Regions from separate parts of the Nocardia sp. NBC_01327 genome, predicted to be linked through region 3. Evidence: riboswitches for the same ligand, from Rfam matches in the RefSeq annotation. Region 3 holds a riboswitch; each other region holds the start of a gene.
The links. Region 3 has a riboswitch for S-adenosylmethionine ahead of OG326_RS13900 (AfsA-related hotdog domain-containing protein). Riboswitches for the same ligand answer to the same signal wherever they lie in the genome.

Region 1: linked by a shared signal. The riboswitch ahead of OG326_RS04265 (aminotransferase class V-fold PLP-dependent enzyme) and the one ahead of OG326_RS13900 (AfsA-related hotdog domain-containing protein) in region 3 are both predicted to bind S-adenosylmethionine.
Region 2: linked by a shared signal. The riboswitch ahead of OG326_RS00425 (rhodanese-like domain-containing protein) and the one ahead of OG326_RS13900 (AfsA-related hotdog domain-containing protein) in region 3 are both predicted to bind S-adenosylmethionine.

What each region holds. Positions count from the first base shown of each region.
Region 1 covers NZ_CP108383.1:968,505-978,678, reverse strand. Annotated here, with positions in the region: gene OG326_RS04300 (MDR family MFS transporter) at 1-1,005, opposite strand, end outside; gene OG326_RS04295 (crotonase/enoyl-CoA hydratase family protein) at 1,224-2,045, opposite strand; gene OG326_RS04290 (2-oxo-4-hydroxy-4-carboxy-5-ureidoimidazoline decarboxylase) at 2,190-2,510, shown strand; gene OG326_RS04285 (YbaK/EbsC family protein) at 2,550-3,023, shown strand; gene OG326_RS04280 (flavin reductase family protein) at 3,272-3,736, shown strand; gene OG326_RS04275 (LysE family translocator) at 3,785-4,420, opposite strand; gene OG326_RS04270 (biliverdin-producing heme oxygenase) at 4,552-5,208, opposite strand; SAM riboswitch class IV at 5,389-5,502, shown strand; gene OG326_RS04265 (aminotransferase class V-fold PLP-dependent enzyme) at 5,555-6,868, shown strand; gene OG326_RS04260 (hypothetical protein) at 6,891-7,076, opposite strand; gene OG326_RS04255 (DUF2752 domain-containing protein) at 7,170-7,610, opposite strand; gene OG326_RS04250 (hypothetical protein) at 7,812-8,681, shown strand; gene OG326_RS04245 (TetR family transcriptional regulator) at 8,767-9,393, opposite strand; gene OG326_RS04240 (SDR family oxidoreductase) at 9,510-10,174, shown strand, end outside.
Region 2 covers NZ_CP108383.1:90,986-101,159, reverse strand. Annotated here, with positions in the region: gene OG326_RS00440 (amidohydrolase family protein) at 1-463, opposite strand, end outside; gene OG326_RS00435 (FAD-dependent oxidoreductase) at 540-1,982, opposite strand; gene OG326_RS00430 (Rv0361 family membrane protein) at 2,270-2,704, shown strand; SAM riboswitch class IV at 2,885-3,000, shown strand; gene OG326_RS00425 (rhodanese-like domain-containing protein) at 3,015-3,437, shown strand; gene OG326_RS00420 (O-succinylhomoserine sulfhydrylase) at 3,434-4,648, shown strand; gene OG326_RS00415 (type 1 glutamine amidotransferase family protein) at 4,691-5,335, shown strand; gene OG326_RS00410 (MarR family winged helix-turn-helix transcriptional regulator) at 5,382-5,825, shown strand; gene OG326_RS00405 (HAD-IIA family hydrolase) at 5,994-6,752, opposite strand; gene fgd (glucose-6-phosphate dehydrogenase (coenzyme-F420)) at 6,965-7,975, shown strand; gene OG326_RS00395 (ABC transporter ATP-binding protein/permease) at 8,057-9,958, opposite strand; gene pta (phosphate acetyltransferase) at 10,099-10,174, shown strand, end outside.
Region 3 covers NZ_CP108383.1:3,130,146-3,140,319, reverse strand. Annotated here, with positions in the region: gene OG326_RS13940 (NADP-dependent oxidoreductase) at 1-623, shown strand, start outside; gene OG326_RS13935 (hypothetical protein) at 685-1,338, opposite strand; gene OG326_RS13930 (hypothetical protein) at 1,408-2,058, opposite strand; gene OG326_RS13925 (PucR family transcriptional regulator) at 2,323-3,528, shown strand; gene OG326_RS13920 (carotenoid oxygenase family protein) at 3,555-4,994, opposite strand; gene OG326_RS13915 (TetR/AcrR family transcriptional regulator) at 5,066-5,686, shown strand; gene OG326_RS13910 (hypothetical protein) at 5,734-6,573, opposite strand; gene OG326_RS13905 (HAD family hydrolase) at 6,570-7,301, opposite strand; gene OG326_RS13900 (AfsA-related hotdog domain-containing protein) at 7,298-8,086, opposite strand; SAM riboswitch class IV at 8,104-8,217, opposite strand; gene OG326_RS13895 (MFS transporter) at 8,333-9,553, opposite strand; gene OG326_RS13890 (FMN-dependent NADH-azoreductase) at 9,531-10,157, opposite strand.

The DNA.
Region 1 (10,174 bases), 2.2 Mb from region 3:
CACCGAGCCGATCATCATGCCCAGCACCATGGGCATCATCTGCAGGCCGCCGATCATCGGACTGGCTCCGCGCACCGCCTGTAAATACTGCGGCAGCAGCAGAATTCCGCCGAACATGCCCGCGCCCACCACGAACGAGATCACCACGCCGAGCGCGAAGGTGCGGTTCCGGAAAATACGCAGCGGAATCAGCGCGGCGTCCCCGAGCATTCGCTCCACCCAGATGAAGACGATCACGCCGACCGCCCCCACCGCGTAGCAGAGCACCGATCGCACACTGCCCCAACCCCATTCGCGCCCCTGCTGGGCCACGATGAGCAGTGGCGTGAGCGCGATGGCCAGCACCGCCGCGCCCCAGTAGTCCACCCGGTCCAGTGACCGCTCCCGCACCGGCAGATGCAGTGCGCGGGTCACCACCACCAGGGTGAACAGCCCGATCGGCACATTCACCAGGAATACCCAGCGCCAGCCCGCAATGCCGAGAATGCTGTCCTGTCCGGCGAACAGCCCGCCGAGCACCGGCCCGACCACGCTGGAGGTGCCGAACACCGCCAGGAAATAGCCCTGGTACTTGGCCCTTTCGCGCGGACTCACGATATCGCCGACGATGGTGAGCGCCAGCGACATCAGCCCGCCCGCGCCAAGCCCCTGCAGCGCCCGGAACGCGGCCAGTTCGTACATCGACTGCGAGAACGCGCTCAGCAGCGAGCCGATCAGGAAGATGCTGATGGCGGCGAGATAGAAGGGCTTGCGCCCGTACATATCCGAGAGTTTGCCGTACAGCGGCGTGGCCAGGGTGGCCGTGATCAGGTACGCGGTGGTCGCCCAGGCCTGCAGCGAATACCCGTTCAGATCATCGGCGATGGTGCGGATCGCCGTGGAGACAATGGTCTGGTCGAGCGCGGCCAGCAATATGCCGAGCAGCAGCCCGCTCAGAATCACCAGAATCTGCCGATGGGTGAACCCACCCTCCCCGGTCGATTCGGTCACCTCGGATGTCGCCATGCTCAACCTCCCGATCCCTCGCACCACGATAGGCGTCGAACCGGAGGTTGGCAGTCCTTTTCCGGCCCAGCGTCAGGGCTCGGAGACCACTCGAGACCGCTTGCGGCGCAAGCGGTCTCGGTGACCAGCGTTAGCAACGTGTTTGCCGGACCTGGAGAGCAGCGCCGGACCTCGGACGGGGTTTCAGGGGCAAAGCCCCTGAGAGGTTACGAGAGTTGTCATTTCCCCTGGAAGCGCGGCTCGCGCTTCTCGAAGACCGCCTGAATGGCCTCGGTCAGATCCTCCGAGGGCAGGAATGCGGCATTCCAGGCCGAGACGTAGCGCAGCCCGTCGGCCACCTTGCCCACCTTGGGCTGATCGAGCACATCCTTGATGCCCTGCACCACCAGCGGCGGGTTCGCGGCGATCTCCCGCGCCAGCGCGTAGGCCGCGTCCAGCGTCGCCTCCCGATCGGCGTAGACGTCGTTGATCAGGCCGATCTTCTCGGCGCGCGCGGCGTCGATGTCCTTGCCCGTATACGCGAGTTCACGCAGGTGCCCCTCGCCGATGATCCCCGGCAGCCGGTGCAGCGACCCGATATCGGCGACGATCGCCACCTTCGCCTCCCGCAGACTGAACTTCGCGTCCGCGCTGGCCAACCGGATATCCGCGGCCGCGATCAGATCCAGTCCGCCGCCGATGCACCAGCCCGCGACCGCCGCGATGACCGGCTTGTGCGAATCGGCGACCGCGGTGACCGCGGCCTGCATGACGCGCACCTCCCGCAGGAACCCGGTCCGCGGCCCCGCCAGCGCCCGATCGGCCAGCAGCGCGCCGAACGTCGGAGCCATGGCGGGCAGATCCAGCCCGTAGGAGAAGTGCTTGCCCGCGCCGGTGAGAACAATGGCCCGCACCTCCGGATCGGCATCGAGCTCGCCGAAGATGAGCGGCAGCTCGCGCCAGAAGTCCGGGCCCATGGCATTGCCCTTGCCGGGACCGGTCAGCGTCACGGTCGCGATGTGGTCTTTGCTTTCGACCTCGAAAGCCTTCCAATCGGTCATCGGTCCAGCGTATCGGGGGTTCGGGCGGTCCGGGCGGGCGGTGTAAACCCTGTGCTAAATCTGCTGCGCCGCACTGGTTTACCGGCGGTCCCGAACGGGACGATTGAACGGTCCACCAACTGCACTCCCGAGTGTGGAGATTCGATGTTGATGCATCACGGAATCGGCCTCGACCGGTTCAATACATTTTCCCGGCACCGCGCCGTGCACGCCCTGTACGAATGCTGCTGCAGCATCACCTGGGCAGCCAAGATCGCGGACGGCCGCCCCTACCCCGGCCACGACGCCCTGCTCACCGCCGCCGACGGGGAACTGCACGCGCTCTCCCCCGCCGAACTCGACAGCGCCTTCGATTCGTGTGCGCACGAAACCATTTCGGAGCGCACCGTCACCGAGCTCGTGCGGATCACCCGGATCCGCCTCACACGGATGCTCGGCCCCGAAGAGGGCTACCCCGAATACTGATACCCCGCACATCCACCGCAATCGCTCTACTCTGGTGCCATGCGCAGGTCCCTGCCGCCGGTCGCTTCCAAAGTCTCCGACACGCTCATCGCCCGCGGCCATCACGGGGTGATTCTCACCCAGCCGCAACCCACCCACACCGCCGCGGATGCCGCCCACGCCCTCGGCGTGGAGATCGGGGCCATCACCAAATCCCTGGTCTTCCTGCTCGACGACGATCCGGTGCTACTGCTGGTCTCCGGCGCACACCAGGTCGACCTCGATCACACCGGTCAGCGCCTGGAAGGCACCCTCACCCGCGCACCCGCCGCCATGGTGCGGCAGGTGACCGGGCAGCCGGTCGGCGGCGTCGCCCCGGTCGGGCATCCGATCAATCTGCCCACCTTCATCGACACCGCACTGGCCCGGCATTCGGAGCTGTGGGCGGCGGGCGGACATCCGAATACGATGTTCCGCACGACTTTTGGAGAATTAGTACGAATCACCGCAGGTCTCGCCATAGACGTGGACTGATCCCCACCCCACCCCCTACCGTCGTTTCGGGGGACCCCAAATCCGCGCAACTTCTCGCACCCCACTCCGCACAAGACTCCACCCCCGCGCGATATTTCACACTCCCCGGAATATCCAGCCCCCGGACGACGTAGGTTCGGAATGTGACCGATTCTCCGCCGCCCGGCACCGAGCTATTCACGCACGGCGCCGACTTCCAAGCGCCCGACGACCTGAGCGGCATCACCGCCCAGCAGTACCGGGCCGCAATGCGGCACTATCCCGCCGGCGTCACCATCGTCACCCTGCACTCCGAGGCCGGTCCGGTCGGTTTCACCGCCACCTCCTTCGCCTCCCTCTCGGCGGAGCCGCCGCTCATCTCCTTCAATATCGCCGCGACCTCCTCCAGCCTCACCGCCCTGTCGAACGCCGATTCGGTGGTCGTGCACTTCCTCGGCGAACATCAGAAGCATCTGGCCCAGCGATTCAGCCGCAGCGCCGAAGAGCGCTTCACCGACCGGTCGCTGTGGACCACCCTGCCGAGCGGCGAACCGGTACTGCACGGCACTCCGATCTGGGTGCGGGCCACCGTGCATCAGCTCATCCCGATCGGCGATCACACCCTGGTGGTCGGATTGGTCACGCGCGTGCACGACAACACCGAGGACGCACCCGCCGTCGGGCCGCTGGTCTATTACAACGGCGTCTACCACCGCGCCGAGATCGCCGACTGAGCCGGCGCTCTTGCGCCCGAGCCACCGCGCGCTCAGGCGACCGCGCGCTCAGGCCGCCGAGGCCACCGTGCCGAGGCCCAGCGCCGCCAGGATGGCCGCGCTCGCCTGTTCCAGCCGATCCCGCACCTTGGGCTTGCGCAGCAGCGCCACCGCGCGCGAGGCGGCGACCGCCAGCAGCACCATTTCGATTGCGGCGATGGTGCATTCGATGGCGCCGAGGCCGAGCGTATTCGCGAAGGTCACCTGCGACAGGAACTGCGGCAGTACCGCGAGATAGAAAAGCCCGACCTTCGGGTTGAAAATGCAGGACAGCAATCCGGCAGCGAATGCCGAGCGAACGGACACCCGCTGCGCCGGAGCACCGTCCGCGGTGAGTTCCGGGGCGCTCGCCGCCTGACCGCGCCGGTGTTCGAGCAGGGCGCGAACACCCAGGTACAGCAGGTAGATTCCGCCGATCACTTTCAAGCTGCGATACGCCGTCGCCGACTGTTCCAGCAGCGCCGCGACACCCGCCGCGACCACCACCGCCCAGACCAGCCCGCCGAACGACGATCCGACCGCCGCGGCGATACCGGGGCGGCGCCCGGCCATCGTGAAGCGCAGCACCAGAAAGGTATCCGGGCCGGGAGTGAGGGCCAGCAGTACGCACAGCCCGATAAAACTCAGCAGCAGAGGGAAACTCACACCTCTATGGCAGCGCACCCGGTGCTGCGGCGCAAGGCCGGGCCGGCGCCGCGGTACAGCGGGGGGACAAATAGAAAGCCGCCGACCTTATCCGGAGGGAATGGCCGGCGGCTCCCCCGAGCAGCAGAGATTCAGTTCCGCGCGCTGAATTCCGCGCCCAGTTCGCGGAACACAGCGGTGTTCATCGAGAACGCGAGACGAGCTTCGTCGAGCACCCGCTCGACATCCGGACCGGCGATCGGCAGCCCGTCCAGGTTCTCCCGGTATTCGCGCTTGAACGCGGCCGGGTTGGAGATGTCGTCGAAGACGTAGAAGCGGACGCCGTCACCCTTCTTGGGCAGGTCCCACAGCTTCTCGGCGGTACCGCGAATGACCTGTCCGCCCGAAAGATCGCCCAGGTAGCGGGTGTAGTGGTGCACCACGTAACCGGCCGGCCAGGTGCGCGCGCACTCGTCGATGCGGGCGGCGTAGGCGGCGGTGGACGGCAGGGCTGCCAGTTCCTCGCGCCAGTTCGCGCCGCCGAGGTGGGCGAGATCGATTTCGAGGGCCGCCAGGCGATTCAGCTCCGGCTTGACGAACGGTCCAGCGACCGGGTCGGAAGCCAGTGCGGCGGAATGCTTTTCGAGGGCGTCGTAGACGAACCACAGCTGCGAGGTGTAGCGGTAGAAGGCCTCGACGCCGAGCCTGCCCTGCAGCAGATCGCTCATGAAGGTGGAGTGTTCGGCCTCGGTGTGCTGCTGTTCGGTCGCGGAACGAATGAGCGTCGAGAACGGCGCGGTATCCAACATGGTCGAGCTCCTCGTTTCGAACCGGGGGCGCCCACCTTTGGCTACCCTAACTTCCCCTTGACCATACGCGTCAGCAACGATCGCGCGATTCGAACTTTGCGGCCCACCCACTCCAACTTTCGGATGATTTTTCCGAAGGGGTTGACAAGACCCCGGACCATCTGCCAGCCTTCCAAATCAGGTCATGAGTACCAGCGTCAAGCCCTGGCTAGCTGGTCGGCAACCCTCCTCCGCGGTGGGGTGCTCCAGGTGACGACCGGGCCGCCGCCCGACCGGGCGCGGCAAGCGCGGACTCTCGATCATTCTTTTTCTGATCGCGCGTCCCTTGCCCGAATGGGATTTCGTGATGACTGCATTTGCCGACCAGTCCTGTGCCGCTCTCGCCACCGTCTCCGGTTGTGATCTGCGGGTACCTCTCGTGCAGGGTGGGACCACCACCTACGCCAACTTCGACTATGCCGCCAGCGCACCGGCATTGACGCAGGTCACCGACCGGGTGCAGCAACTGCTGCCGTTCTACGCCAGCGTGCACCGCGGCGCCGGCTACGCCTCCCGCGTCTCCACCGACTGCTACGAGGCCGCCCGCGGCTCGGTCGCCCGCTTCCTGAATGCCGGCGATGACCAGGTCGTGGTCTTCACCCGCAACACCACCGATTCACTGAATCTGCTCGCCGCCTGCGTACCCGGCGACACCGTGGTGCTCGATGTGGAACACCACGCCAACTTCCTGCCGTGGATCCGAGGCGGTCGCCGGGTGGTGCCGGTCGCGGACACCATCGAGGAGACCATTCAGCGCGTGGTAGCCGAACTGTGCTCCAAACCCGCTGCGCTGCTTGCGATTACGGGCGCCTCGAATGTCACCGGCGAACTGCTGCCGCTGGAGCGGCTGGCCTGGATCGCGCACCAGTGCGGCACCCGGATCCTGGTGGACGCCGCCCAGCTCGCACCGCACCGCCGCATCGATCTGCAGACCAGCGGCATCGACTACCTGGCCTTCTCCGGGCACAAGGCGTACGCGCCGTTCGGCGCGGGCGTACTGGTCGGCCGGCGGGACTGGCTCGATGCCGCCGAGCCGTACCTCGCGGGCGGCGGCGCGGTCCGCTCGGTAACCGCCGACGGCGTCGAATGGGCCCCCGCCCCGCAGCGGCACGAGGCCGGCTCTCCCAATGTGCTCGGCGTGGCCGCGCTGGCCGCCGCGTGTGACGCGCTCGCCGAACTCGACGAGACCACCGTCCGCGAGCACGAGCAGTACCTCACGCACCGCCTGCGCTACGGCCTGAAAACCGTTCCGGGCGTGAACTTCCTGCGCATCTGGCGGGACAGCACCGATGCCGTCGGCATTGTCGCCTTCACCGTCGACGGTTTCGAACCCGGCCAGGTGGCCGCGTACCTCTCCGCCGAACACGGCATCGGCGTCCGCGACGGCCGCTTCTGCGCCCACCCCCTGCTCGCCCGACTCGGCGTCGACGCGGCCCTGCGCGCCAGCATCGGCCTCGGCAGCACCGCCGCCGCCGTAGACCGCCTGATCGACGCCCTCTCGACCCTCGTCGAGAACGGCTCCGCCTGGAACTACGCCAAAACCGAAGGCCACTGGAACCCCACCCCCGAAACCCGCCCCTTCGGCAGCAGCGCCGAGGGCGGAGCACCCTGCGCCATCTGATCGGCGCGCTCCCGGGAGCGGGTTACGGCACCAGGTAGCGCTCGGCGAGTTCCTCTACGAACGGGTCGTCGTCGGTGACGGCGTTCAGCAGATCCAGGTCGTCCTGGACCGAAAGCTGGCGCCCGTCATCGTGTTCCTGGTCCGGCCCGTCCTCCGCGAGCTGGCGGATCAGCTTCGCTCGCACACGGTCTTTCAGAGAATCACTCATATCGAGAGCATGCCCTGATTCGGCGGGAATTACGCGGACAGGCACGCCGGGCCCGCCCGGCAGGCTGGTCACCGGTAGTTCGGGACGAACGGATTACACCGGGGCCAGCCACGTTCCCCAGGGCGTATTGCGGAACACCGTATATAGGAGAGCCAACGCCAGCAGCGCCCAGAGCGCAGGCTTCGGTAGCACCTTCGGCACCCGTGGCATCGGTTTCCCCTGCCAGCCGTACACCAGCGCGGTAACCATCCAGCCGAGGAAACCCAGCAGCAGCGGCAGAATCAGCAGATTGCTGTGCAGGGCATCGACCACATGCCCTTCGGTGAGATTGTGCAGCCCACGCAACCCGCCGCATCCGGGGCACCAGTACCCCGTCAACTCCTTGAACGGGCAGAACCCGTACGCCCCCTGCACATGAGGGTCCCGGAAATGCAGCAGCGCCAGCCCTCCCGCGACCGCACCCCCGGCGAGCAGCGGCAAACCCATACCCAGCCATCTGGGGCGGGGGGCGGGTTCGACCTCGGTCGGGGGCATGGTGTGCACGCGAACAACGGTAGTCGCGGCCACCGCAACCTGCCAGATCGCAGCCGACTTCGCACCCCCGACGCACCGCCGGACAGCTTTGTCCGATATGACCTATTTAAATGGTGAGCTGGCCGAACGGACACGGACACTCGTCCAGAACCGTGGGTATGCTGCCCCCGCAACAGTTTTCGATCGGGGGAATTCCATCTCATGAGCCAGAATCAACCAGGCAGCAGCACAATCGCCCGCGCCTCCGCCGCCGCCGGCGCACTCGCCATCATCATTCTCGCCAAGGTCGGCGGCCGCGTCATCGGCCACATGTTCGGCCTCCTCGGCGTTCTGGTCCTACTCCTCATCTCGGTAGGCGTCTACTTCGTCTTCAAGAAGAAGGACACCCCACCCGCCACCCCGGAGCCGACCCAGTTCGACCCGAACCTCCCACCCCAGGGCTACCCCGCCCAGCCTGCCCCACAAGATTTCTCGCCCCAGCCCGCACAATCCAGCCTGTCCGGCCTATCCGCCCAGCAGCCCTACTCCGCCCCACTTACCCCCCACAACTTCTCAGCTCCGCCCGCCCCACCCGCCTTCTCCGGCCGGCAAGCCAATTCCGCCCAGCAGGCCTACGCCGTAGCGCCTGCCCCGCAGGACTTCTCGGGCGGTCCCGGCCAGCCGAACTTCGCCGGTCAGTCGGCACAACCCAACTTCACCGGCCGGCCAAGCATGTCCGCACAGCCCGCGCAGACGGAGTTCCAGGGCTATTCCGCTTGGAATGGCCGGCAGGGGTACGGAAGTCAGCCCGCTCGAACGGACTTTCCGAGTCAGCCCGGTCCGACCGCGCAGCCGGGCTACGCCGCCCAGCCTGTCCAGCAGGGATTCTCGGGACAGCCGGGCGGCTATGCGCCACAGCCGAATTACGCGGCACCGGCGGCGCACACCCAGTTGCCGTCGATGCCGCCCGCGCAGCAGGGGTACCCCGGTCAGCCCGGCGGGTATCAGGAGCCGTACGAATACGGCCAGCCGCAGCAGGGTTTTCAGCAGCCGCCACAGCAGAATTACCCACCGTCCGGTTATCAGCAGTAGGCCGCTATCAGCAGCGGGCTAGAGAATTCAGCGATCGGCCCGGCTCGGACAGAGCCGGGCCGATGCTGTTATGCCGGAGCCGATTTCACCGGATCGGCGCACGCTCGCTGGCTGGAGCGGTGAGCGCGCCCACCAGCATGTCGATGGTTTCCGCCCAGGCACTGACCGCACCAGCGGCGACGCGACCCGCTTCCACGGCGCGCTCATGATCGGCCAGGAGCGCGAAAAGCATGGTGGGCAGCGCGCGTAACCGGTGCACGCGCAGCCGGGGCGGCAGTTCGGTCATCTCGTCGTCGAGGCGCTGCATGATCACCCGGACCGAGGTGCGCTGTTCGCTGTCCAGGTTGGAGGCGTCGGTGACGGCCGGATGGGTGTGAATCTGTTCGAGGAATCGCGCGTAGTGATTGCTGCCGTGCCGTTCGCTGAGTTCGAACATGGGCACCACCAGCGCCTCCAGCAGCGCGTGCACTCCCGCGCCCGAACCCACCTGCTCGGCGAGCAATTCCAGCCGCCGCACCTCGAGGGTCGCCATCCGCAGTTCGACCACGGCTTCGATCAGCCCGTCGCGCGATCCGAAGTGATACTGGATGGCCGAATTGTTCCGCTGCCCGGCGGCGGCCGCGATATCACGCAGCGGCACCGCCTGCCCGCGCTCGGCGATCAGGCGCTCGGCCGCCAGGATGATCCGCTCCCGCGCCTCGGTCACCGCCACGCGAATCCCTCCCTCGGTCCAAAAACACGCGTCGTCACAGGTGCAGAGTAGCCGCCCACCAGCCCGTAAAGAACTCGTCCTTGACAGTTAAGCATCATTTCTTAAAGCTCTGAGTGATGATCCTGGATACCTTCCGACTGGACGGCCGCGTCGCCGTCGTCACCGGCGCCGGCCGCGGCATCGGCGCCGCCACCGCCCTGGCCCTGGCCGAAGCGGGCGCCGATGTCGCGCTCGCCGCCCGCACCCCCGAACAACTCGACGAGGTCGCCGGCAAGATTCGCGCCCTGGGCCGCCGCGCCGTCACGGTCCCCTGCGACCTGTCGGACCTGTCCACCGTCACCGCCTTCGCCGAAACCGCCGCGGCCGAACTCGGGCGCATCGATATCGTCGTCAACAATGTCGGCGGCACCATGCCCAATACCTTCACCACCACCTCCCCCGACTTCCTCGAGGACGCCTTCCGCTTCAATGTGTCCACCGCGCACGCGCTCACCCAGGCCGCGGTCCCGCACATGCTGAAGACCGGCGGCGGCTCCGTCGTCAGCATCTCCTCGATGATGGGCCGGGCCCCCGGTCGCGGCTTCCTCGCCTACGGCACCGCCAAGGCGGCGCTCGCGCACTGGACCCGCATGGCCGCCACCGATCTGTCCCCGCGCATCCGGGTCAATGCCATCGCGGTCGGCTCGGTCCTCACCTCCGCACTGGAAGTTGTTGCGCAGCAACCGGAAATCAAGGCCCGGATGGAGGGCGCCACCCCGCTGCGCCGTCTCGGCGAACCGTG
Region 2 (10,174 bases), 3.0 Mb from region 3:
CGGACATGCCGAGGTGATCGATGGACAGCGTCGGCAGCTTGGTGATGACCGGTTCCAGCGATCCCAGCATGGACCCGTCGATATACAGCTCCACATGCCAGCCGACCAGCTCGTAGGCCCGCAGCGCCAGCATGGTGAGCCCGACGATATCGCCGCCCGCGCGCTTGAAATTGAACCGGATCGCGCGCACGCCTGCGCGGTCCAGCTCGATGATCTCCTCGTCGGTGGCGTCTTCGCTCAGATTCGCGACGCCGACCCAGCCCTCGCCCAATTCGGCGAGGGCGGCCCGGAGAAAGGTGTGCTCGTTGCCCTGGAAGGAACCGGCGACCACCGCGCCACTGTCGATATCGAAGCGCTGCATGCGCCGCCGATAGTCGGCAATGGTGTACGGGTCGGGCAGGTAGCCCTCGTTCTCGGCCAGCGGGAACCGCGGGTCGAAGATGTGGAGATGGGCATCGAACACGTGATCAGCATGCCTCAGAACGGTGACAAGTGCGGAAGACCTTGTCCACCTGCCGGATTCAGCCAGGTCAGAGCTATCAGGAAACCTTGTCCGGCTCGCTCGCGCGAATCATGTCCTCGCGCTCGACGACCTTCACCCGCTCGCGGCCTTCCGGCTCGCCCAGGGCGCGCTCGTGCGCGTCCAGGCGGTACCAGCCGGCCCAGGTGGTGAAGGGGACGCCCTTGCTCTCCAGGAACGAGGTCACCGCGTCCAGCTCCGGCTCGGCAGCCGGGGTGAAACCGGCGGCGTCGTCGAGCAGGCAGGCGATGGTCTCGTTCGCATCGCCCTTGGTGTGGCCGATGAGGCCGACCGGGCCGCGCTTGATCCAGCCGGTGACGTAGGTCTGCGGCATGAAGCGCGCCGCGCCGTCGGCGTCCTCGTCGAGCAGGACGCGCCCGGCCTCATTGGGCACGGTGCCGGCCTGGTCGTCGAACGGCAGGGCCGGGATGTTCTGCGACAGGTAGCCGACCGCGCGGTACACGGCCTGTACGTCGAAGTCCTTGAAAGTGCCGGAGCCCTTGACGTTTCCGGTGCCGTCGAGCGCGGTGCGCTCGGTGCGCAGGCCGACGACCTTGCCGTCGGCGTCACCGAGGATCTCGGCGGGGCTCTCGAAGAAGTGCAGGAACAGCTTGTGCGGGCGGTCGCCCACATCGCGAATGGCCCACTGCTCGAGGGTGTTGCAGATCATGTCGACCTGCTTCGAGTGCCGGCGTGCAGCCTCTGAACCCTCGTCGTAGTCGATGTCCTCGGGGTCGACGATGACCTCGATGGTCGGGGAGTGGTCCAGCTCGCGTAGCTCGAGCGGGGTGAACTTGGCCTGCGCGGGGCCGCGGCGTCCGAAGACGTGCACCTCGAGCGCCTTGTTCTCCTTCAGGCCCGCGTACACGTTCGGCGGGATCTCGGTGGGGAGTAGTTCGTCGCCGGTCTTGGCGAGCACACGGGCCACATCCAGGGCCACATTGCCGACGCCCAGGACCGCGACCTTCTCGGCGTCCAGCGGCCAGCTGCGCGGCACGTCCGGGTGCCCGTCGTACCAGGAGACGAAGTCGGCGGCGCCGAAGCTGCCTTCGAGCTCGATGCCCGGGACCTCGAGTGCGCGGTCGGCGTTCGCGCCGGTGGAGAAGATGACCGCGTCGTAGAAGCGCTGCAGGTCTTCGAGGGTGATGTCGACGCCGTAGTCGATATTGCCGAGCAGGCGGACCTGCTCCTTGTCGAGCACCTTGTGCAGGGCGGTGATGATGCCCTTGATGCGCGGGTGATCGGGGGCGACGCCGTAGCGGATCAGACCGAACGGTGCGGGCATCCGCTCGTAGAGGTCGATGCTCACATCGGCGTCGGACTTCATCAACGCGTCGGCGGCGTAGATTCCGGCCGGACCGGCGCCCACGATCGCAATGCGGAGCGGGCGGGTCACCGCACCGTGGTGCGAGTCGGACACCGTCCCGGACTGCGTATCGGTTGCTGCACTCTGTTCGGTCATTCTTACGCGCACCCTTTGGTTGGAACTATCTTGTCGTCAAGTCTCAGCCGTCGCTCTTAGCTTAGGCTAAGTTGACGCCCTCGCCCCGGGTGCCTCCGTTGGATCCCCGAAGCTGCAGCGTTGCTGCCTGGTACCGCTATTCCCGCTCGTTCAGGGAAATTGTGCTGATTCTATCGGTGGAAGGAACCCCCCGCCCGCGGCGGTGCGGTGAACTGTACGAATGCCCATCCCGCTCGCTGACCGGTGCGGCGGACCGTGCGCTCCGGCGCTACGGGCATGATCTACCCATGAGCGACGTCGATGACCAGGCGGTTCCGATCGATCAGGACGAGGCCAGGAGCATGCTGCCGTTCCTGCTGGCGGCCGGCATCCTGGTGCTGGTGGTTATCGGGATCGTGATCGCCACCCTGATGTCGCCGGCTGAGAAGAATCTCACAGATTCCGGTCAGCTGGCCGTCGCCGCCCGCAATTTCATCCAATCCCGCAGTGACGGTGGCGCACTCGATCCGGCCGTGGTCTGCAAGGGCTTCGACGACAACCGCTCGCCGCTGAAAACCGCGGTCGAGGGCGGCCCGAAACTCGACATCGTCGGGCTCGCCGACTCGAAAATCGACGGTGATCATGCGACCGCCGCGGTCACCTTCCGCGCCGACAGCCACGATACGACCGCCACCTGGAACTTCACCCGCGCAGATACGACCTGGCTGGTCTGCAATTCCTGAGGTCCTCACCAGCCCCAAGTTCGCGGCCCGCCTGGGTCTGGACTGACGGAGTGGGGGAGCGAAGCGGAGGAGCGGAGGAGGGAAGACCCAGGTAACAGGGCCGCGAACCCGCCGGAGCGGAGCGGAGGCAAATTAAACAGGGTTTGACAGTGGGGCATGATTTTCGGCAATCTCAACCCAGGTCATGAGTATCAGCGCGAAGCCCCGGCTGGCTGATCGGCAACCCTCCTCCGCGGCGGGGTGCTCCGGGTGACGACCTGGCCGCGCATCGGGCAACGGTGCGGCAAGTGCGGATTCACAGGAGGTCGATATGAGTTACGCGGGTGACCTGACGCCGAAGCAGGCGTGGGAACTGTTGCGGGACAATCCGAATGCGGTGCTGGTGGACGTGCGCACCGAAGCCGAGTGGCGCTTTGTCGGAGTCCCCGATACCAGTGGCATCGGGCGGCCGACCGCGCTGATCGAATGGGTCGACGCCACCGGCACGCGCAATGCCCGGTTCGTGGACCAGCTGAAGCAGGCGCTCGCCGATCGTGAGCCGGATTCGGAGGCGCCGGTGATCTTCATCTGTCGCTCCGGCCAGCGCTCCATCGGTGCGGCGACGGCGGCGACGGGCATCGGGCTCGCACCGGCCTTCAATGTCCTCGAGGGTTTCGAAGGCGCGCTCGACGCGCAGGGACACCGCGGCAGCGAGGGCTGGCGCGCCGACGGACTTCCGTGGAGGCAGTCATGATCACCGGTGGATCGTTCGAGCGACCGCTGCCCGAGGGCGTCGGCCCGGCCACGCTCGGTGTGCGAGGTGGCCTGCGCCGCTCCGGTTTCGAGGAGACGTCGGAGGCGCTGTACCTGTCCTCGGGCTTCGTCTACGAGAGCGCCGAGGCCGCCGAGGCGTCCTTCACCGGCGATATCAAGCATTTCGTCTACTCGCGCTACGGCAATCCGACGGTCGCCATGTTCGAGGAGCGCCTGCGCCTGCTCGACGGCGCCGAAGCGTGTTTCGCCACCGCCAGCGGCATGTCCGCGGTCTTCACCGCACTGGGTGCGCTGCTCGGCGCGGGTGACCGACTGGTCGCCGCGCGCAGCCTGTTCGGCTCCTGCTTCGTGGTGGCCAATGAGATCCTGCCGCGCTGGGGCGTGGAGACCGTCTTCGTCGACGGCGAGGATCTGGCGCAGTGGGAAGAGGCGCTGTCGGTGCCGACCCAGGCCGTGTTCTTCGAGACCCCGTCCAACCCCATGCAGACGCTGGTGGATGTGCGCGCGGTCTGCGATCTCGCACATGCCGCGGGTGCACAGGTGGTGCTGGACAACGTCTTTGCCACTCCGCTGCTGCAGAAGGGCTTCGATCTCGGCGCCGATGTGTTGGTCTACTCCGGCACCAAGCACATCGACGGCCAGGGCCGGGTGCTCGGCGGCGCGATTCTCGGTTCGCACGACTACATCGACGGCCCGGTGAAAAACCTGATGCGCCATACCGGTCCGGCGCTGAGCCCGTTCAATGCCTGGACGCTGCTCAAGGGTCTGGAGACCATGCCGCTGCGGGTGCGCCAGTCCACGGAGTCCGCGCTGCGGATCGCCGAATTCCTGGAGCAGCACCCGGCGGTGTCGTGGGTGAAGTACCCGTTCCTGCCGTCGCATCCGCAGTACGAGCTGGCCAGGAAGCAGATGTCCGGCGGCGGCACGGTGGTGACCTTCGAGTTGAAGGCGCTGCCGGAGGACGCCAAGAAGCGGGCGTTCGAGGTGCTCAACGGTCTGCGCATCATCGACATCTCCAATAATCTGGGCGATTCGAAGACGCTGATCACCCATCCCGCCACCACCACCCATCGGGCGATGGGGCCGGAAGGCCGTGCGGCCATCGGCATTACGGATGGCGTCGTCCGCATCTCCATCGGTCTCGAGGATGTCGAGGATCTGCTGAACGATCTGGGCAACGCGCTGAGCTGATCTTCGTTGACAGCATCCTGTCAAACATGACAGGATGCTGTCATGATGAAAACAGTGCACCTCGCCGTCTACGACACCTTCTCCGACTGGGAAGCCGGGCACACCACCGCGCATATCCATCGCCCGCTGTGGCACCGCGAGCAGGGCGCCTGGCAGATCCGGACGGTCGGCCTCACCACGGAGCCCGTCGTCTCGATGGGCGGTCTGCGGGTGACTCCCGATATCGCGCTGGACGAACTCGACCCGGCCGACAGCGCCATGCTGATCCTGCCCGGGTCGGCGACCTGGGAGGCGGGCGAACTGAAGGCTTTCGCCGATAAGGCGAGCGATTTCCTCGCGGCCGGCGTTCCGGTCGCCGCCATCTGCGGCGCGACCTTCGGCCTGGCGACCGCCGGACTGCTGGACGACCGCCCGCACACCAGCAATGCGGCCGAATACCTTGCCATGAGCGGATATTCGGGCGGCGACAACTTCGTCCATGAGCCCGCGGTGCTCGCCGGTGATCTGGTCACCGCCAGCGGTACTACACCGGTGGACTTCGCCCGGGCGATCTTCGAACGCCTGGACATCTTCGAACCCCACGTCCTCGACGCCTGGTACCGCCTCTACGCGCACAATGAGCCGGCGGCTTTCTTCGCGCTCGCCGAGTACGAGCAGAGCCGGGCAACCGATCCGGCGGCACGATGAGGGAGAATTCCCCGGCAGCGCCCGCCCCGGGCGGACAGGAGGCGGGATGAATCCCGAGCAGGAGCTGTTCAGTACCGCCGCCATCACCTCGTTCAAGCTCAACGGCCAATTCCTCGCCATCGCAGAGGAATTGGCGCGTCCGGCCGATATCACCGCCGCCTGGTGGCAGGTCCTGGGCGCGGTACTGCACGAGCCGCTGCCGGTGGCGGGCATCGCCCGCGAAATGGGTATCACCCGCCAGAGCGTCCAGCGCATAGCGGATCTACTGGTGGACAAGGGTTTTGCCGAATACCGCACCAACCCCGCACACCGCCGCGCCAAACTGGTCGCGATCACCGAGGCCGGTCACGAGGCGGTGCGCCGCATCGGCCCGCAGCACGCCAAGCTGGCCGCCCGCCTCACCGCCCAGCTCGGCGTCGAACAGTTCACCCGGATCGTCGAATCGCTCACGACCTTGTCAGCCGCGCTCGACTCCTTCGAAACCGACTGAGCGCCGGCCCGACCGACCCGGTAGGGCTGCGGGGGGCGGACCCTCGTCATCCCGGCATGCTTTTGGCCGGGATCTATACGGCCGCTGTGGATCCCGGCCAAAGGCGCGCCGGGATGACGAGGGTGTGCGCTGGGGATGACGTGGGTGTGCGCCGGGTGACGAGGGCTGTCAGGGGGCGAAGGGGTCCTTGGTCTTGCCGACCAGGTCGGCGACCGAGTGCAGGATGGCGGTCGGGCGGTAGGGGTACTGCTCGACGGTGGAGTGGGTGGAGATGCCGGTCGTGACCAGGATGGTGCGCAGGCCCGCTTCCAGCCCGGAGATCACATCGGTGTCCATGCGGTCGCCGATCATGACGGTGGACTGCGAGTGCGCGTCGATGCGGCGCAGCGCCGAGCGCATCATGAGCGGGTTGGGCTTGCCCACGTAGTAGGGCTCTTTGCCGGTGGCGCGGGTGATGAGTGCGGCGACCGAACCGGTGGCGGGCAGAATGCCCTCGCGGGACGGGCCGGTGGCGTCGGGATTGGTGGCGATGAAGCGCGCGCCCGCCGAGATCAGCCGGATGGCGGTGGTGATGGCCTCGAACGAGTAGGTGCGCGTCTCGCCCAGCACCACGTAGTCCGGCTCGCTGTCGGTGAGCACGTAGCCGATTTCGTGCAGCGCGGTGGTGAGGCCGGATTCGCCTACGACATAGGCGGTTCCGTTCGGCCGCTGATCGCGCAGGAAGGTCGCGGTGGCGAGCGCCGAGGTCCAGATGGATTCGATCGGAATGTCGAGACCGGTGTGCTGCAGCCGGGCCTGCAGATCCCGCGCGGTGTAGATGGAGTTATTGGTGAGCACCAGGAACGGGATCTCATTGTCACGCAGTTCGGCGAGGAACTGGTCGGCGCCGGGCACCATGTGGTTCTCGTGCACGAGAACGCCGTCCATGTCGGTCAGATAGGACAGAATCGGTTCGTCGTTTGAGGTCACGGGTCAATTGTCCGCTATCGCGGGCGCGGGTGGCGAGTGCGACCCCCGACACATCGCTGACTAGGGTGCGAAGTAGGCCGTTCGCCGGGCGCATGACCCGCGCTCCGGGCGGCGGTGTGGGAGTTCGATCCCGCACGAACCAAGCGCAGCAAGGCGACAGGAGTGGCGCGGTGAAGGATCTCAAGCTCGGATACAAGGCGTCGGCGGAGCAGTTCGGCCCCCGGGAACTGGTGGAGATCGCGGTGGCGGCCGAGGAGCACGGCCTCGACAGCGCCACGGTGAGCGATCATTTCCAGCCCTGGCGGCACAATGGCGGGCACGCCCCGTTCTCGCTGGCGTGGATGGCCGCGACCGGTGAGCGCACCGAGCGCATTCAGCTCGGCACCTCGGTGCTCACCCCGACCTTCCGCTACAACCCGGCGGTGATCGCGCAGGCGTTCGCGACCATGGGCTGCCTGTACCCGGATCGCATCATGCTGGGTGTGGGTTCCGGTGAGGCGCTCAATGAGATCGCCACCGGCTACAAGGGCGAATGGCCGGAGTTCAAGGAGCGTTTCGCGCGCCTGCGCGAGTCGGTGGATCTCATGCGCGCCCTGTGGACGGGTGACCGCGTCGACTTCGAGGGCGAGTACTACAGCACCGTCGGCGCCTCGATCTACGACGTGCCCAAGGGCGGCATCCCGGTCTACATCGCCGCGGGCGGCCCGCTGGTGGCCCGCTACGCCGGCCGCGCCGGTGACGGTTTCATCTGCACCTCGGGCAAGGGCATGGACCTGTACACCGAGAAGCTCATGCCCGCCGTCGCCGAGGGCGCCGCGAAGGTCGGCCGCACGGTCGAGGATATCGACCGCATGATCGAGATCAAGATCTCCTACGACACCGATCCCGCACTGGCGCTGGAGAATACGCGTTTCTGGGCGCCGCTGTCCCTGACGCCCGAGCAGAAGCACTCCATCACCGATCCGATCGAGATGGAGGCCGCCGCCGACGCACTGCCGATCGAGCAGATCGCCAAGCGCTGGATCGTGGCCAGCGATCCGGACCAGGCCGTGGAACTGATCAAGCCCTACCTGGACGCCGGCCTCAACCACCTGGTCTTCCACGCCCCCGGCCACGACCAGCTCCGCTTCCTGGACCTGTTCAAGCGCGACCTGGGCCCCCGCCTGCGCGCCCTGGCCTGACCTCACGAGCTGTACAACGGCCGACGCGCGGTCGCATCGCGACCGCGCGTCGTACCGAATATCACTGCGCCGGAACGGCTCTCAGACTGATACCGGTGCGTCCAATGGCGTGAGCTCCCACCCGCCGCCGCCGGTGATATCGAGCCGCTGATTGTGATGCCGATCCACGGTGCTGCGGTGCGCGACGCTGACCAGCACGGTGTTCGGCGACTCGGTCCGCACGAGGTTGTAGAGCGTGTACTCGAGCCCCTCGTCCACGGCTGAGGTGGCCTCGTCGAGGAATACGATCTTGGGCTGCAGCAACAGGATTCGCGCGAAGGCGATGCGCTGCTGCTCACCCGGTGAGAGTGTGTTGCCCCAATTGTCGTCCTCGTCCAGCCGGTCCGTCAGATGCCCGAGGTTGACCTTGACGAGTGTTTCCCGCAGTACGGCGTCATCGATGGCGCCCGGCGTCGCCGGATAGGTGATGGCGCCGCGCAGATTGCCGAGTGGCATATAGGGTCGCTGTGAGAGGAACAGGGCGTCGTCCCCCAGCGGTCGGCGCACGGATCCTGTTGTGTAGGGCCACAATTCGCCGATGCTGCGCAGCAGGGTCGTCTTGCCCACGCCGGAGTCGCCCTTGACGACCAGGGCATCGCCCGGGACGAGCCGCAGGGACAGGTCGTTGATCAGCGGCGTTCCGTCCGGCTTGCTGACGGATACGTCCTGCAGTTCGAGGCCTTCGAGCAATTCGACGGTATCGATGGCGGGCAGTTCCCGGGCCTTGTCGTCGGCGTCCCGCAGTCCGTCCAGACGGGCCAGAGTCGCACGGACGTAGGTGAACGCGTCATAGGAGTTCTGCGGCATCGATACTGCCGTCTGCAAGCTGCTGAAGGCACTGCCCGCCTGCTGCATATTGCCGAGGGTGGTGGTGCCCGCGAGAACCTGCGGCCCCATGACCAGTCCGACAAAAACGCCCGTCACCTGGCTGGTCACCAGGTTCCAGCCGTAGAACTTGATCAGCCGGTAGATGCGCGACCAGGTGTTGTCGATGACGGCGTCGAACCGATTGTCCAAGCCGTGCCGCTCTTCCTTCTCACCGTGGTAGAAGGCGACGTTCTCAGCGTTCTCCCGCAATCGCACCAGCCCGAATCGATAGTCGGCCGTGCGGCGCTGGAACCAGAAGTTCAACTTGATGAGCGGATGCCCGATCCAGAACGCGATCACGGTCGCGAGCAAGGTGAAGGCGAACATGCCGAACACCAGCGCTCGCGGTATGTGCTGGCCGAGAAGGTCCAGCGGAAGGGACAGTTTCCACAGAATCGGGGTGAACGACACCACCGTGAGTCCGCTGCCGATCACGCCGCCGCCGCTGACGCCGTACGGACCGACATTGCCGCCGAAGGCCAGTGCGAAGATGCCGTTCACGAAGTCCTGCACGTCCTGCTGGATACGCTGGTCGGCATTGTCGATCGTGTTATCGATGAATCGGTTGCGGTAGTACGCCTTTCCGTCCATCCAGTCGTTGAGATAGCGGGTGTTCAGCCACTTCCACCAGTGGATCTGGAAGGCGTTGTTCAGCCAGTACGTGATCATGCCCATGCTCACCGAGATGGTGGCGAGCACGCCGAATACGCCCATGCTCTGCCAGAACAGGGTTTTGGCGTGTGCGGCGTCGTCCGCATTGTGATCCGCCAGCGCCTGCACCCCGAGCTGCAGCGATGAGTACATGTCGTTGTAGTAATAGGTGACCAGCACGCTGATGCGCACGCTGTACACCGCGAGCGCCACGACGACCGCCAATAGTCCCCAGGCGGGCCAGCTTTGGCGGCCCTTGAAGTACCCCCCGCTGATCCGCCAGAACATCCGGCCCCAGCCGGTGAACCTGATGATGACTGCCACGGCCACCACGAAGATCGCCGACGTGATGACGAACCCCTTCGCGATCCACCACAGGCTGTTGAAAAGCTCGTGTCCCCAATCGAGACCGGAAGCGCCTACCATGCGCGGCAGCGTAGTGGCAGTTGCTGGGAATCTCGTGTCAACTGGTTAACGGCGTGCAAAGCGGTCTTCGGTGTGGCACGCGGCACTTGTTCTCCCGTGCACGCGCGGATCCGCACATAACGGTCGGTAGGCTCTCGTTCATGACTGCGGCACCGGTCTCGAGTGTGTACATCGCGTCGCCCGAGGGCGACACGGGCAAATCGACCGTGGCGCTGG
Region 3 (10,174 bases):
CCGCGTACTCCGGGCTGCTCACCATCGGCCGTCCGCAGCCGGGTGAGACCGTGGTGGTCGCCGCGGCCACCGGTCCGGTCGGTGCGACGGTCGGGCAGATCGCGAAGATCAAGGGCGCGCGGGCGGTCGGCATTGCCGGCGGACCGCAGAAGGTCGCCCTGCTGCGCGAACAATTCGGCTTCGATGCCGCCATCGATCACCGCGCGCCCGATTTCGCCGAACAGCTCGCCGCCGCGACGCCCGACGGCATCGACGTGTACTTCGAAAATGTCGGCGGCGCGGTCTTCGACGCGGTGCTCCCCCGCCTCAACAAGTTCGCGCGTATCCCGGTCTGCGGCTTGGTCGCCTCCTACAACGACACCGAGCTCCCCGCGGGCACCGATCGCATGGGTCTGCTCATGTCGCTGATCCTGCGCAAGAGCCTGACGCTGCGCGGCTTCATCCAGACCGAATTCCTCGATCAGTTCGGCGAGTTCTATCCCGCGGTCTCGGGCTGGCTGGCCGACGGGCGGCTCACCTATCTGGAGGACGTCGTCGACGGACTCGATCACACGGTGGAGGCTTTCCAGGGGCTGCTCACCGGTAAGAATCTCGGCAAGCTGGTCATCAAGGTCGCCGACTGATCGCAGCGATGCCACCCTGGGTCAGCGCACAACCGTGGAAGTCAGTGCGCGGCCGTGACAGTCAGCGCATGGCCGTGACATACGGCCGCAGACCCAGGGTGATGTCGACGCAGGCCCCGAGCAGGACATCACGTTCCACCGCATCGGGGCTGCGCTTGAGGATGATCCGGGTGCCGAGCAGCGGCACGGGCAGCGGCTGCCCGGCGTGATCCCACCAGATATAGGTGTTGTACAGCTCGTCGGCAAGGCGACCGAGCGTCCAGCCGCCGACGGTGCGCACCACATCGAGGCGGCCGAATTCCTCGCCCATGCGGTCCAGGATGCGCATGCGGAACAGCTCCGGGGTCTTCACATCGTCGGTGGGAACGAAGTGCAGCAGCGTACCCGCGGTCGAACCCACGGCCGTGGAAGTGTCCGAGCGGGTAATGGTTGCGATGGCGGTGCCGTCGGCCCGGCTCAGCACGGTCGGCGCCGAATCCTTCGATTGCACCCAGACCACCGTGCCGTCGGCATAGGTGATCGAGTGCCGGCCGGTCCCCCCGTTCTTGAATCCGAAGAGCATGGCCATCTTCCCGCCGAACCCGTCACCCGCGCCCTGCACCCCGACCGCCATCGGGTCCCCCGGCCCGGCTTGGAAGGTGATCTTCAGAGCGTTCGAGGTTTTGTGAACGACCCGACCCTCGATCATCGTCGAGCCGTTCTGCGGGGCTGACATGCGTCGATGGTAAGCCCGAAGGCCGGCGTGCAGAGCCGGTTTCGGTGCGGCACGCCTGACGACGGGCGGTCACTTACCGTCGGGGTGCCCGACCTTGGCCAGGGCGGTGGTCCAGTCGGTGGCAATGGCGACCTGCGCGTCGACGAGGCCGATCTTCTTGCCGCAGACCAGCGAGTGCAGCTGGTTCTCGACGGTGTCCTTCGGATTCGCGGTGCCCGCGCCCTGCTTGTGGCCCGGTGACGGCGGTTCCACCCACAGATTGCGGGGATCGTCCGGATCGCCGCCCAGTTCGAGCGAGATCAGGTGGTCGTACTCGGCATCGCGCGGGTCACCGGTGTAGCCGTAGGACTTGATGTTCGCGGCCTTCTCCGGACCGGTGATGTTCTCGCCCGGCCGAATTCCGCCGGTGTAGCCGGATTTGCAGATGGTGTCCGAGAGGTTCGCAGCCGTCACCTTCGGATTTGTCGCACCCGGCGTACACGTCCGGTCCGGAAGTGGCTGCCCGTCAGCGGTTTTACCGTAGTGGCAGCTTCCCGGAGCGGGCTGCTGCTGCACGGTGTACTGCACCGGCCCCGGACCGACCGGTACGGATGAGGGCACATCCTGCTTCGCGGGCCCCTGCGAAACGTTCTGCGCCACAGTATTTGCGGGGTGCGTCGAACACGCCACCGACAATCCGAGCGCGAGCAGGCCAATCATCAGCCCTTTGTATGCCTTCATGACCATCCCCTACTAGCACCGGTGAAGCACTCCAATTGTGCGCTACCCCTTGGGGACACGCTCAGCGAGTGTTTCTTCGCGACACGCGCGCAGGACGGATTCGATTGGGGCGGAAATATATTCGGCACCGCGACCCCAGCCGCTCTGAAATCTCGCGTTCGATTGTGCTTCAGCACAATAGAAGCTTCAAAATTCCATGCTATGAGCGCTATATTGTGACTCCGTTGTGCACAGCAACAATGTCGGACAGTACGATCGTCTGCCATGAGCACCCCGCACCCTCGACCCGAAGGCTTCGTCGCCCGCGCCAGCACCACACTGCTGCGACGCCTCGACGAGGTGGTCGACCGGGTGGCCGCGGAAATCGAGCGGGCGGAACCGGTTTACGGCAGCTCGCGCGGAGTCCCTCCCGAGGAACTGCGCAGCACCAATCGCGCCAATCTCGAGGCAATCCTCGGTCACCTGGCCGGGCATCCCGAAGCCGGTACCGCCACTCCGCGCAGCACGGGGCACCGGCGGGCCGAGACCGGTGTTCCGCTTCCGGCGGTATTGCGCGCCTACCGCATCGGTTCCGGTGTGGTGTGGGAGGAGTTGCTGGCCATGGCCGGTGACGATCCGAAGGCCGGGCGGGAGCTACTGGAAATCGCCTCGCTCGTATGGAAACTTGTCGACGACTACTCGCAGGCACTCACGGACGGGTATCAGGAGACGGTGGCCGAGCAGCTGCGCCGTGATGCTCGCGCACACGATGCCGCGCTCGATGCCCTGTTGAGCGGGCAGGTGGACGGAGCGCGGCTGTGGGAGTGCGCCCGCACCCTCGGACTGCCCGCCCAGGGTTCGTTCGTGGTGGTCGCGGCCACCACCGCGGCGGCCGCCACCGAGGCGCTGCCGGGCGTGGGTGAGGCCCTGTCCGTACTCGGCGTCGCCTCGGCCTGGCGGGTCCGGACCGACAGTCATATCGGAATCGTCACGCTGACAACCAGATTCACCGAAACGCGATTGCAGGCACTGCTGGCCGAGCGCAGCGTCGGGCGGGTCGGCATCAGCGCGGCCTGCGGTGCGCTGACCGAGGCGGTCACCGGGCTGCGCCAGGCCGAACTCGCCTGTGCCGCAACCCAGTCCAGGTCCAAGCAGGTCCTGCGGTACGACGAGGCGCTGATCCCGGTACTGCTGGCCGGATCACCCGAGGTCGCGGCGGCGCTCGCCCGCGCCGTACTCGGCCCGATACTCGCACTGCCCCAGCACGACCGCGAGGTGCTGCTGGACACCGTGCGCACCTGGTTCGCGCACAATGGCGAGGTATCGGCCATCGCCGCCGCACTGTTCTGCCACCGCAATACCGTGCGATTCCGGCTCAATCGCGTGGCCGAACTGACCGGGCGGCGGCTCACGGAACCGCGTGCCGCCACCGAGATGTACCTCGCCCTGGAAACCCAGCGCATCCAGGGCGACGGCTCCGGGGACCACTGAGCTCCGGGGACCGCTGACTCGGGGAACTACCCCACGGCCGCCTGCCTGCGGGTGAAGGTGCCGTGAAAGCCCCAGGGGATGTGGTGCTCGAGCCATGCGGTGGCCAGCGGTCCGCGCTCCAGATCACGGGCGTCGAGAACGACCAGCTGCGAACGGTTCTCGGCGAGTGCGTGATTGAGGAACAGCAGCCAGCCGTCATCCTCACCGGCCTCCTTCGTCCGGGGCACGAAGAGGGGCTCGCCGACAGCGCTGAGCCCGAAATCGCAGTCGGTGGTGACGCCGGTGCGATGGTCGACCTTCATGATCGAGTTCAGCAGGCCGGTGGCGTTCGAGCCCATGGCGGCGAGATAGCTGTAGCGGTGTGCACGGGTGCCGCGTCGCCAGTCGAACTGCGGGAATTCGCAGCTGGTTCCGGTCAGCTCGCGTTCGATCACGGTGCCGCCCTTGGTGATCCGGTACTGCATAAGTCGCGAGGAGGGGAAGCGCGGCGCCTCCGGCGAGTTGACAGCACTGGTCAAGCGCCGGAATTCCCGCCATTCGGTATCGAAGCGGACCAGCTCGATGACCACATCGTCACCGTCGTCATAGGCATTGGTGAGGTGCACGTGCAGTAGCGCCTCGTGTTCGACAATGCGCGGTTTGCCGCCGTTCTTCGGCACGAGCACGAAGCGGGTGCCCTTGGACCGCTTGAAATCGAGGGAATCGATGAAGCTGTGGGTGGCGAGGGTGATCTTCCGCAGATCCGGCAGCAGCGGGTCCAGCACGAACACCAGATACCGCTGCGTGAGCGCGAAGTCGTGGTTCCAGGGCAGATCCAGCATGGGGATGGTGGCCAGGGTGTGCAGCTTTCCCCCGCGGTCGACCCGATACGTGCGAATGCGCGGGGTGGGCAGCAGATCCAGGCCGAAGTTGTACATATCGCCGGTGTCCGGATCCCACTTCGGATGCGCGGAGAACGCGCCCAGGAAGCCGAGCTTGCCGTCGAAGTCGAAGCGCCCCAGGGTTTCCAGGGTGTCCGGATCGATGCGGTGGGGATTGCCCATCTCCCAGAGCGCCAGCAATCCGCCCGCGTAGTTCACGATATTGGTATTGGCGACGTTCTCGGCCATCCGGCCCATATTGGCGAGCGGGCCGCCCGGAATCTGGTCTCCCACACCGCGATAGCGAATCCGGTCCGAGCGCTGCCCGTGCTCGAAGTGCCGGGTGCGCACATAGCGATTGCGGTAGTGCACCGAATCACCGTCCAGCACCAGCTGCGACACCATGCCGTCACCGTCGAAGATGCTGTGCAGCAGTGTCTTTCCGACTTGGAACTTACCCGGGCCGATGCGATAGAGGGTGCCGGTCAGCTCTTTGGGCAGTGCGCCGTCGATCTGCGTCACGCGGTAGTCGAGTTCGTCCGGCAGCGGGTCGTAGGCCCGCCGGTACAGGTCGGTGGTGGAAGCCGACAGCTCATCGGTGGCCATGATTCTCCCTTGAATCCGCATTCTGACGACAGGCGTCGTCCAATTGTTACGGTGTTCTAGGATTGCTGTCAATGACAAGGCCGGGAGTGGTTCGCAGCTATGGCGGCGTGAGCGCCGAGGACAGGCGCGCCGAACGCCGCACCCGGCTGCTCACGGTCGGGCGGCAGCTGTGGGGCGAATCGGGCACGGCGGCGGTGACCGTGCGCGGGGTGTGCAAGGCGGCCGGGCTCACCGATCGCTACTTCTACGAGCACTTCGCCCATCGCGACGAACTGCTGGTGGCCATTGCCGATCAGCTCCGCGATCAACTGCTCACCGCCATGGTTCAGGCGGGCGTGGCCGAGGCGGGCGGCGCTGCGGAAAAGCTGCAATCGGGGTTGCAGGCCCTGCTCGATATCGTTGCCGGTGATCCGCATATCCACCGCATCGCGACCAGTGATCCGGCCGGGGTGGCGGGGCTTGCGGAGCGCCGGCACGCCATGCTCGGCATCATCGCCGATCTGGTTGTGCAGTACGCGCCGACCGCACTCGATACCGAACTCGATCCCGAATCACTGCGCCGCGCGGCGCTGTTCATCACCGGCGGGGTCAATCAGCTGATCGAGGGCTGGCTCGAGGGCAGCCTGCCGCTGTCCACCGCCGAACTGGCGGCCGAATGCGCGCGGCTGTCGGTGCGCACGCTCACCGAGTAGAACGGCGGGGCCCGAAGGACCCCGCCGTCACACCGCACACACGGATTTCAATCTCTCGTCAGGAACTCCTCGAAGGTGGGGCTCGGCAGCTTCAGCTGCGCATGAATATCGCCACCGAGTCCGAAGTGGCCGATGGCTCCGCCGTAGTTCTGCTGATAGCTCTGCCACAGCACTACAACGCTGATGATCCGATTCGCGCCGGGTAAGGCCGGATCGGGAAACGGATTCGGCAGTACGGCACGATAGGCGCCGGAACCGTCCGGATCCGTGATGAACACATTGGGCACCCCGAGCGGCCCGGGACGCGTGGGTGCGTCCGGGTCGAGGTCATTGCTGCGCAACGACATCACGGTGTAGAGCGAATCGGGAATGAGATCGGTGAATTCGAAACGGAATTCGCCTGTTCGGCCCTCCGCATCGACCGTGACCTCGACACTGCCGCGCGCCCGCAGCCACTCCCCCAGGGTCACCGGGGTGGTGAGCCTGCGGCCGTCCTCGGGGCGCAGATCCGGAATCGGCGTCTCGTGGAACGGGTAGCTCGGACGCCGCACGGTATCGGCGTCGGGCCGCTGGTCGGGCGCGAACACCATCGGATAGTTATTGGCGGGCAAGGGAAGTGGGAGCGTGTACAGCACGCTTGCCGCATCCGCCTCCGGCAATTCCTCCGGGAGTTCGCGCACGACCGTATACGGCGCCAGCGCACCGAACTTCGGCACCGGCGTCTCGGCCGAGACGATGGCCCGGCCCCAGCACCGCGCGACCGAACCGTCCGGACCGGGTTCGTTCAGCCAGCCGACAACAATGAAATCGCCTGCGGCATCGAGTACTTCGCTCGGCGGATACAGCGGACCCTGGGTGGTCGGGGTCAGCTCGTACGTCCTGGTCACCACACCGCTACCGCTTCCTGCTCCGTGAGAATCCGGCCGGGGTCACCGATCGCGGCACTCACCCTGTCGCTCAGATGAATCCAGCTCCCGGCGCTCGCCTGTTCGACCAGCACCGGATCGTCACCCCGGAAGCCCCGGTGCGTGACCGCCCGCAGGAACGGCAGATCACTGGCGTGATCGCCGTAGCCATAGGTGTTCTCGACCGAGATTCCGTGTGTGAGCAGGAATCTCACCACGGCATCGGCCTTGCCCGCACCGATCATCGGGCGTTCGATCTCGCCGGTCAGCAGACCGTTCTCATCCACCACCAGGCTGGTGGCAATGAGGTGATCCGCGCCGAGCGCCGCCGCCACGGGGGCCAGCGGCGCGGCGAACGATCCCGAGAGAAGAACCGTCACCACCCCCGAATCACGGTGGGCGCGCAGTGTTTCCACCCCGTCCGTGTAGTAGGCGGCGCCCTCGGCGGTGAAGGCCTCGAACCACCGCCTGCCCGCCGCGGCGAGCTCGTCGGCACGCACACCGCGATACGCGCGGTAATAGTGCCGATTGACCTCCTCCCGGGGCACGCCCGCGGCCGCCCGCTCCTTCACCTCCCCGCTCAGTCGCGCGTATTCGGCGCCGTCGTCACCATGCTCGGCCAGCCAGAAGCGCTGGAAGGCGAACATGCTCTTGACCGTGATGAGGGTTTCATCGACATCGAAGAAGGCCGCGGCAGCGGGGGCGCTCATGCCACCGCACCGAGGTAGGCCGCGATCGCCTTGGCCGCCTTGTGCCGTTCGATCTGCGAAATGCGCTCGTTCGGCAGGGCGGCGTAGGTGATGCGGGCGGTCGCCACGCTGCGATCGAGCTGGCGCACATCCACTTCGATGGCGAACTCCAGCTTGGCGGGATCCTCGATGGCGACCGGGGTGAGGACCGCGTGCAGGGTGGCGGGCAGCGGGAACAGGAACGACGTGAACTCCAATTCGATGCTGTTCCAGACGATGTAGAAGTGCTGCTCGGGCCAGCGCCGGCCGTACTCCAGCTCGAACGCCCCGAGGAACAGCTGCCGGACCGCCTCGACGATCACCAGGCCCTGCACGTGTTCGCCGGTCTGGTGGTCCAGCAGTAGTTCATTGTCACCGTGAATCCGCAGATCGGCCCGGAACTCGGTGTCGTTCTCCCGAATGAGGTTGGCCAGCAGCACATTCGAGTTCTGATACTTGTGCACCTGGTGTCGCGGCGCGGGCTCGGCGACCGGACCGGTCACCTGCACTCCGGCCGGAGCGTGCACGGTCGCCACATGCTCGACATAGTCCAGATCGTGGCCGGTGACGCCCTGCCCGAGATGGATGGTGAGCGGCTCCGTCGCCTCCCGCAGCCGGCCGCCGCGCAGGGCGGCGACCAGCCCGGACACCGTAAAGGCCCGGTCGTCCTCGGCAATGCCCCGGAACCGGTCGGCGACCAGCAGTATCGCGCCGGCCGTCAAGGGTTCGGCGGCAGGATGCGCCGAGGAAAGTTGGGCTACAGACATGGTTCTACCTCCGAGAGCGAGCACGCTTATGGCGGCGCTTCTGCCGCCATCCGGTCGTCACCCGGAGCACCCCGCCGTCGCTGGAGGGTTGCCGCCCAGCAAGCCGGGGCTTGACGCTGGAACTCATGACCGTGATTGAAAAACTATGTGGCGCAGTGAATTACAGACAACGATTCAAACCAGGGTGGTGAAAACCCCCGTCGCGCCGCGCGGAGGACGCCGATGGCCCCCGCCGGATACTCCGATTCAGGCTGCTGCGGCGGTCCCCCGCGCCGAGGCGTAGGCGAGCGCCGCACCCGCCAGCGACAGTCCGGCAATGGCCAGCGCCACCGCCGAATACCCGCTGTGGGCAACTAGATTCGCCAGCTGCGGACCCGCACTGGCACCGACGAAAAGCGCGAAGGTGTAGAGCGCGGTCGCCGCGCCGCGGGCCGCACCGGCCCGCGCCGCAATCGCCTGCACGGCGGCCGGAGCCGCGACGGCGATCGCCGCGACGAACACCAGCAGCCAGACCGCGACCCAGACTCCGCCGAGCGGAATCGCTGTCACCGCGGCCGCTATCCCGGCGATGCCCAGTGCGACGATCACCCGGGTGCTCGGTGTGATCACACCGAGCCGTCCGGCGAGCAATGGCACCGCGATCATGGCGGGAATCGCACTGGCCCGCAAGGCAAGTAGCGCACCATTGCTCGATCCCACACCCTGCGGCGGTGCCAGCTGAATACCGGTGTAGAGCCCGACGAACGAGCCGAGCACCGCCAGGCAGCTCGCATACAGCAGCACCAGCCGGCCCTGCCGCAGCAGGGCTGCGAAGGGCGAGAAGACGGTGCGCACCGTCTCACCGAATCCCGCCGAGGGCGCGGTGTTCTTCCTTTCGTCGGCGGCGCCCTCCAGCACGACCTGCAGGACCACGGCCGAGACCACGAATGCGAGAGCGCCCACGATGAAGATGGCATGCCATCCCCATGCATTCGCGATGAGCTGTGCCAGCACCTGCGCCACCACACCCGCCGCGAGGAACGAGCTGGTCAGGCAGGTGAGCGCAAAGATCCTGCGCTCCGGCGCAATGCGCTCCGACAGATAGGCGAAGGCGGCCGGGGCGAAGAACGAGGCGGTGAGACCCTGCAGGATGCGGGCCGCCAGCCCGGTGCCCACATCGGGCGCGAGAGCAACGATGAGCGAGCTGACCACCGTGGCGATGAGCCCGCCGACGATGACCGGCCGCCGCCCCCAGCGATCGGAGAGCGGTCCGGTCACCAGAAAGCCTGCGCCGTAGGCCAATCCGAATGCGGTGGTGGTCCAGGTCGCGGCCGATTTGGAGGTATCCCAGTCCTGCGCCAGCCGATTCAGCACCGGCAGCACCACATACAGCTGGCCGACCACCAGAATTCCCACCGCGCAGACGGCCCCGACGGTGCGCCCGGTCGGCGCCCAGACCTGCTGCTCAGTATCCGGCGGCGAGCTCACGCGCACGCTCCTGAGCTGTCGCGAACCCGGCCTGCGCATCCTCGGTCAGCACCGTGGGCGCGAACCGGATTTCCGCAATGTCCTTGATACCGACGAAGTTCAGCCAGTCCTGTACGAACGGGGTCGCGAAGTCGGAGCCGAACTCCACCGGCACGCCGGGCTGATGCACGCCGCTGGTGTAGACGGTGACCGCGCGCTTCTGAGTGAGCAGCCCGGAGTAGCCGGTCTCCGGATCGAAGGTGAATGCCCAGCCGGGCTGGGTGACGATATCGACCCACTGCTTGAAGATGTACGGGACGCCCGCATTCCAGATCGGGATATTGATGACGTACTGATCGGCCGCCGCGAAGCGGTCGAAGACCGTGCGCGCCTGCTCCCAGGCCACCAGCTGTTCCGGGGTCTGATCCCGGCCGGTGAACAGCGCGAGCTTGGCTTCGGCGGCGTGCGTGCCGAATTCGGGCAGTTCAGCCTCGAAGAGATCCAGCGTCTCGACGATCAGCTCCGGATCACGCGCGGTCAGACCCTCGATGAAGGTCTGGGCCAGCGCCCTGGATTGGCTGTGCGCGCCACGGGCCGAGGCATTGATATGCAGCAGGGTGGTCATTGAAATCCTTTCGTGGA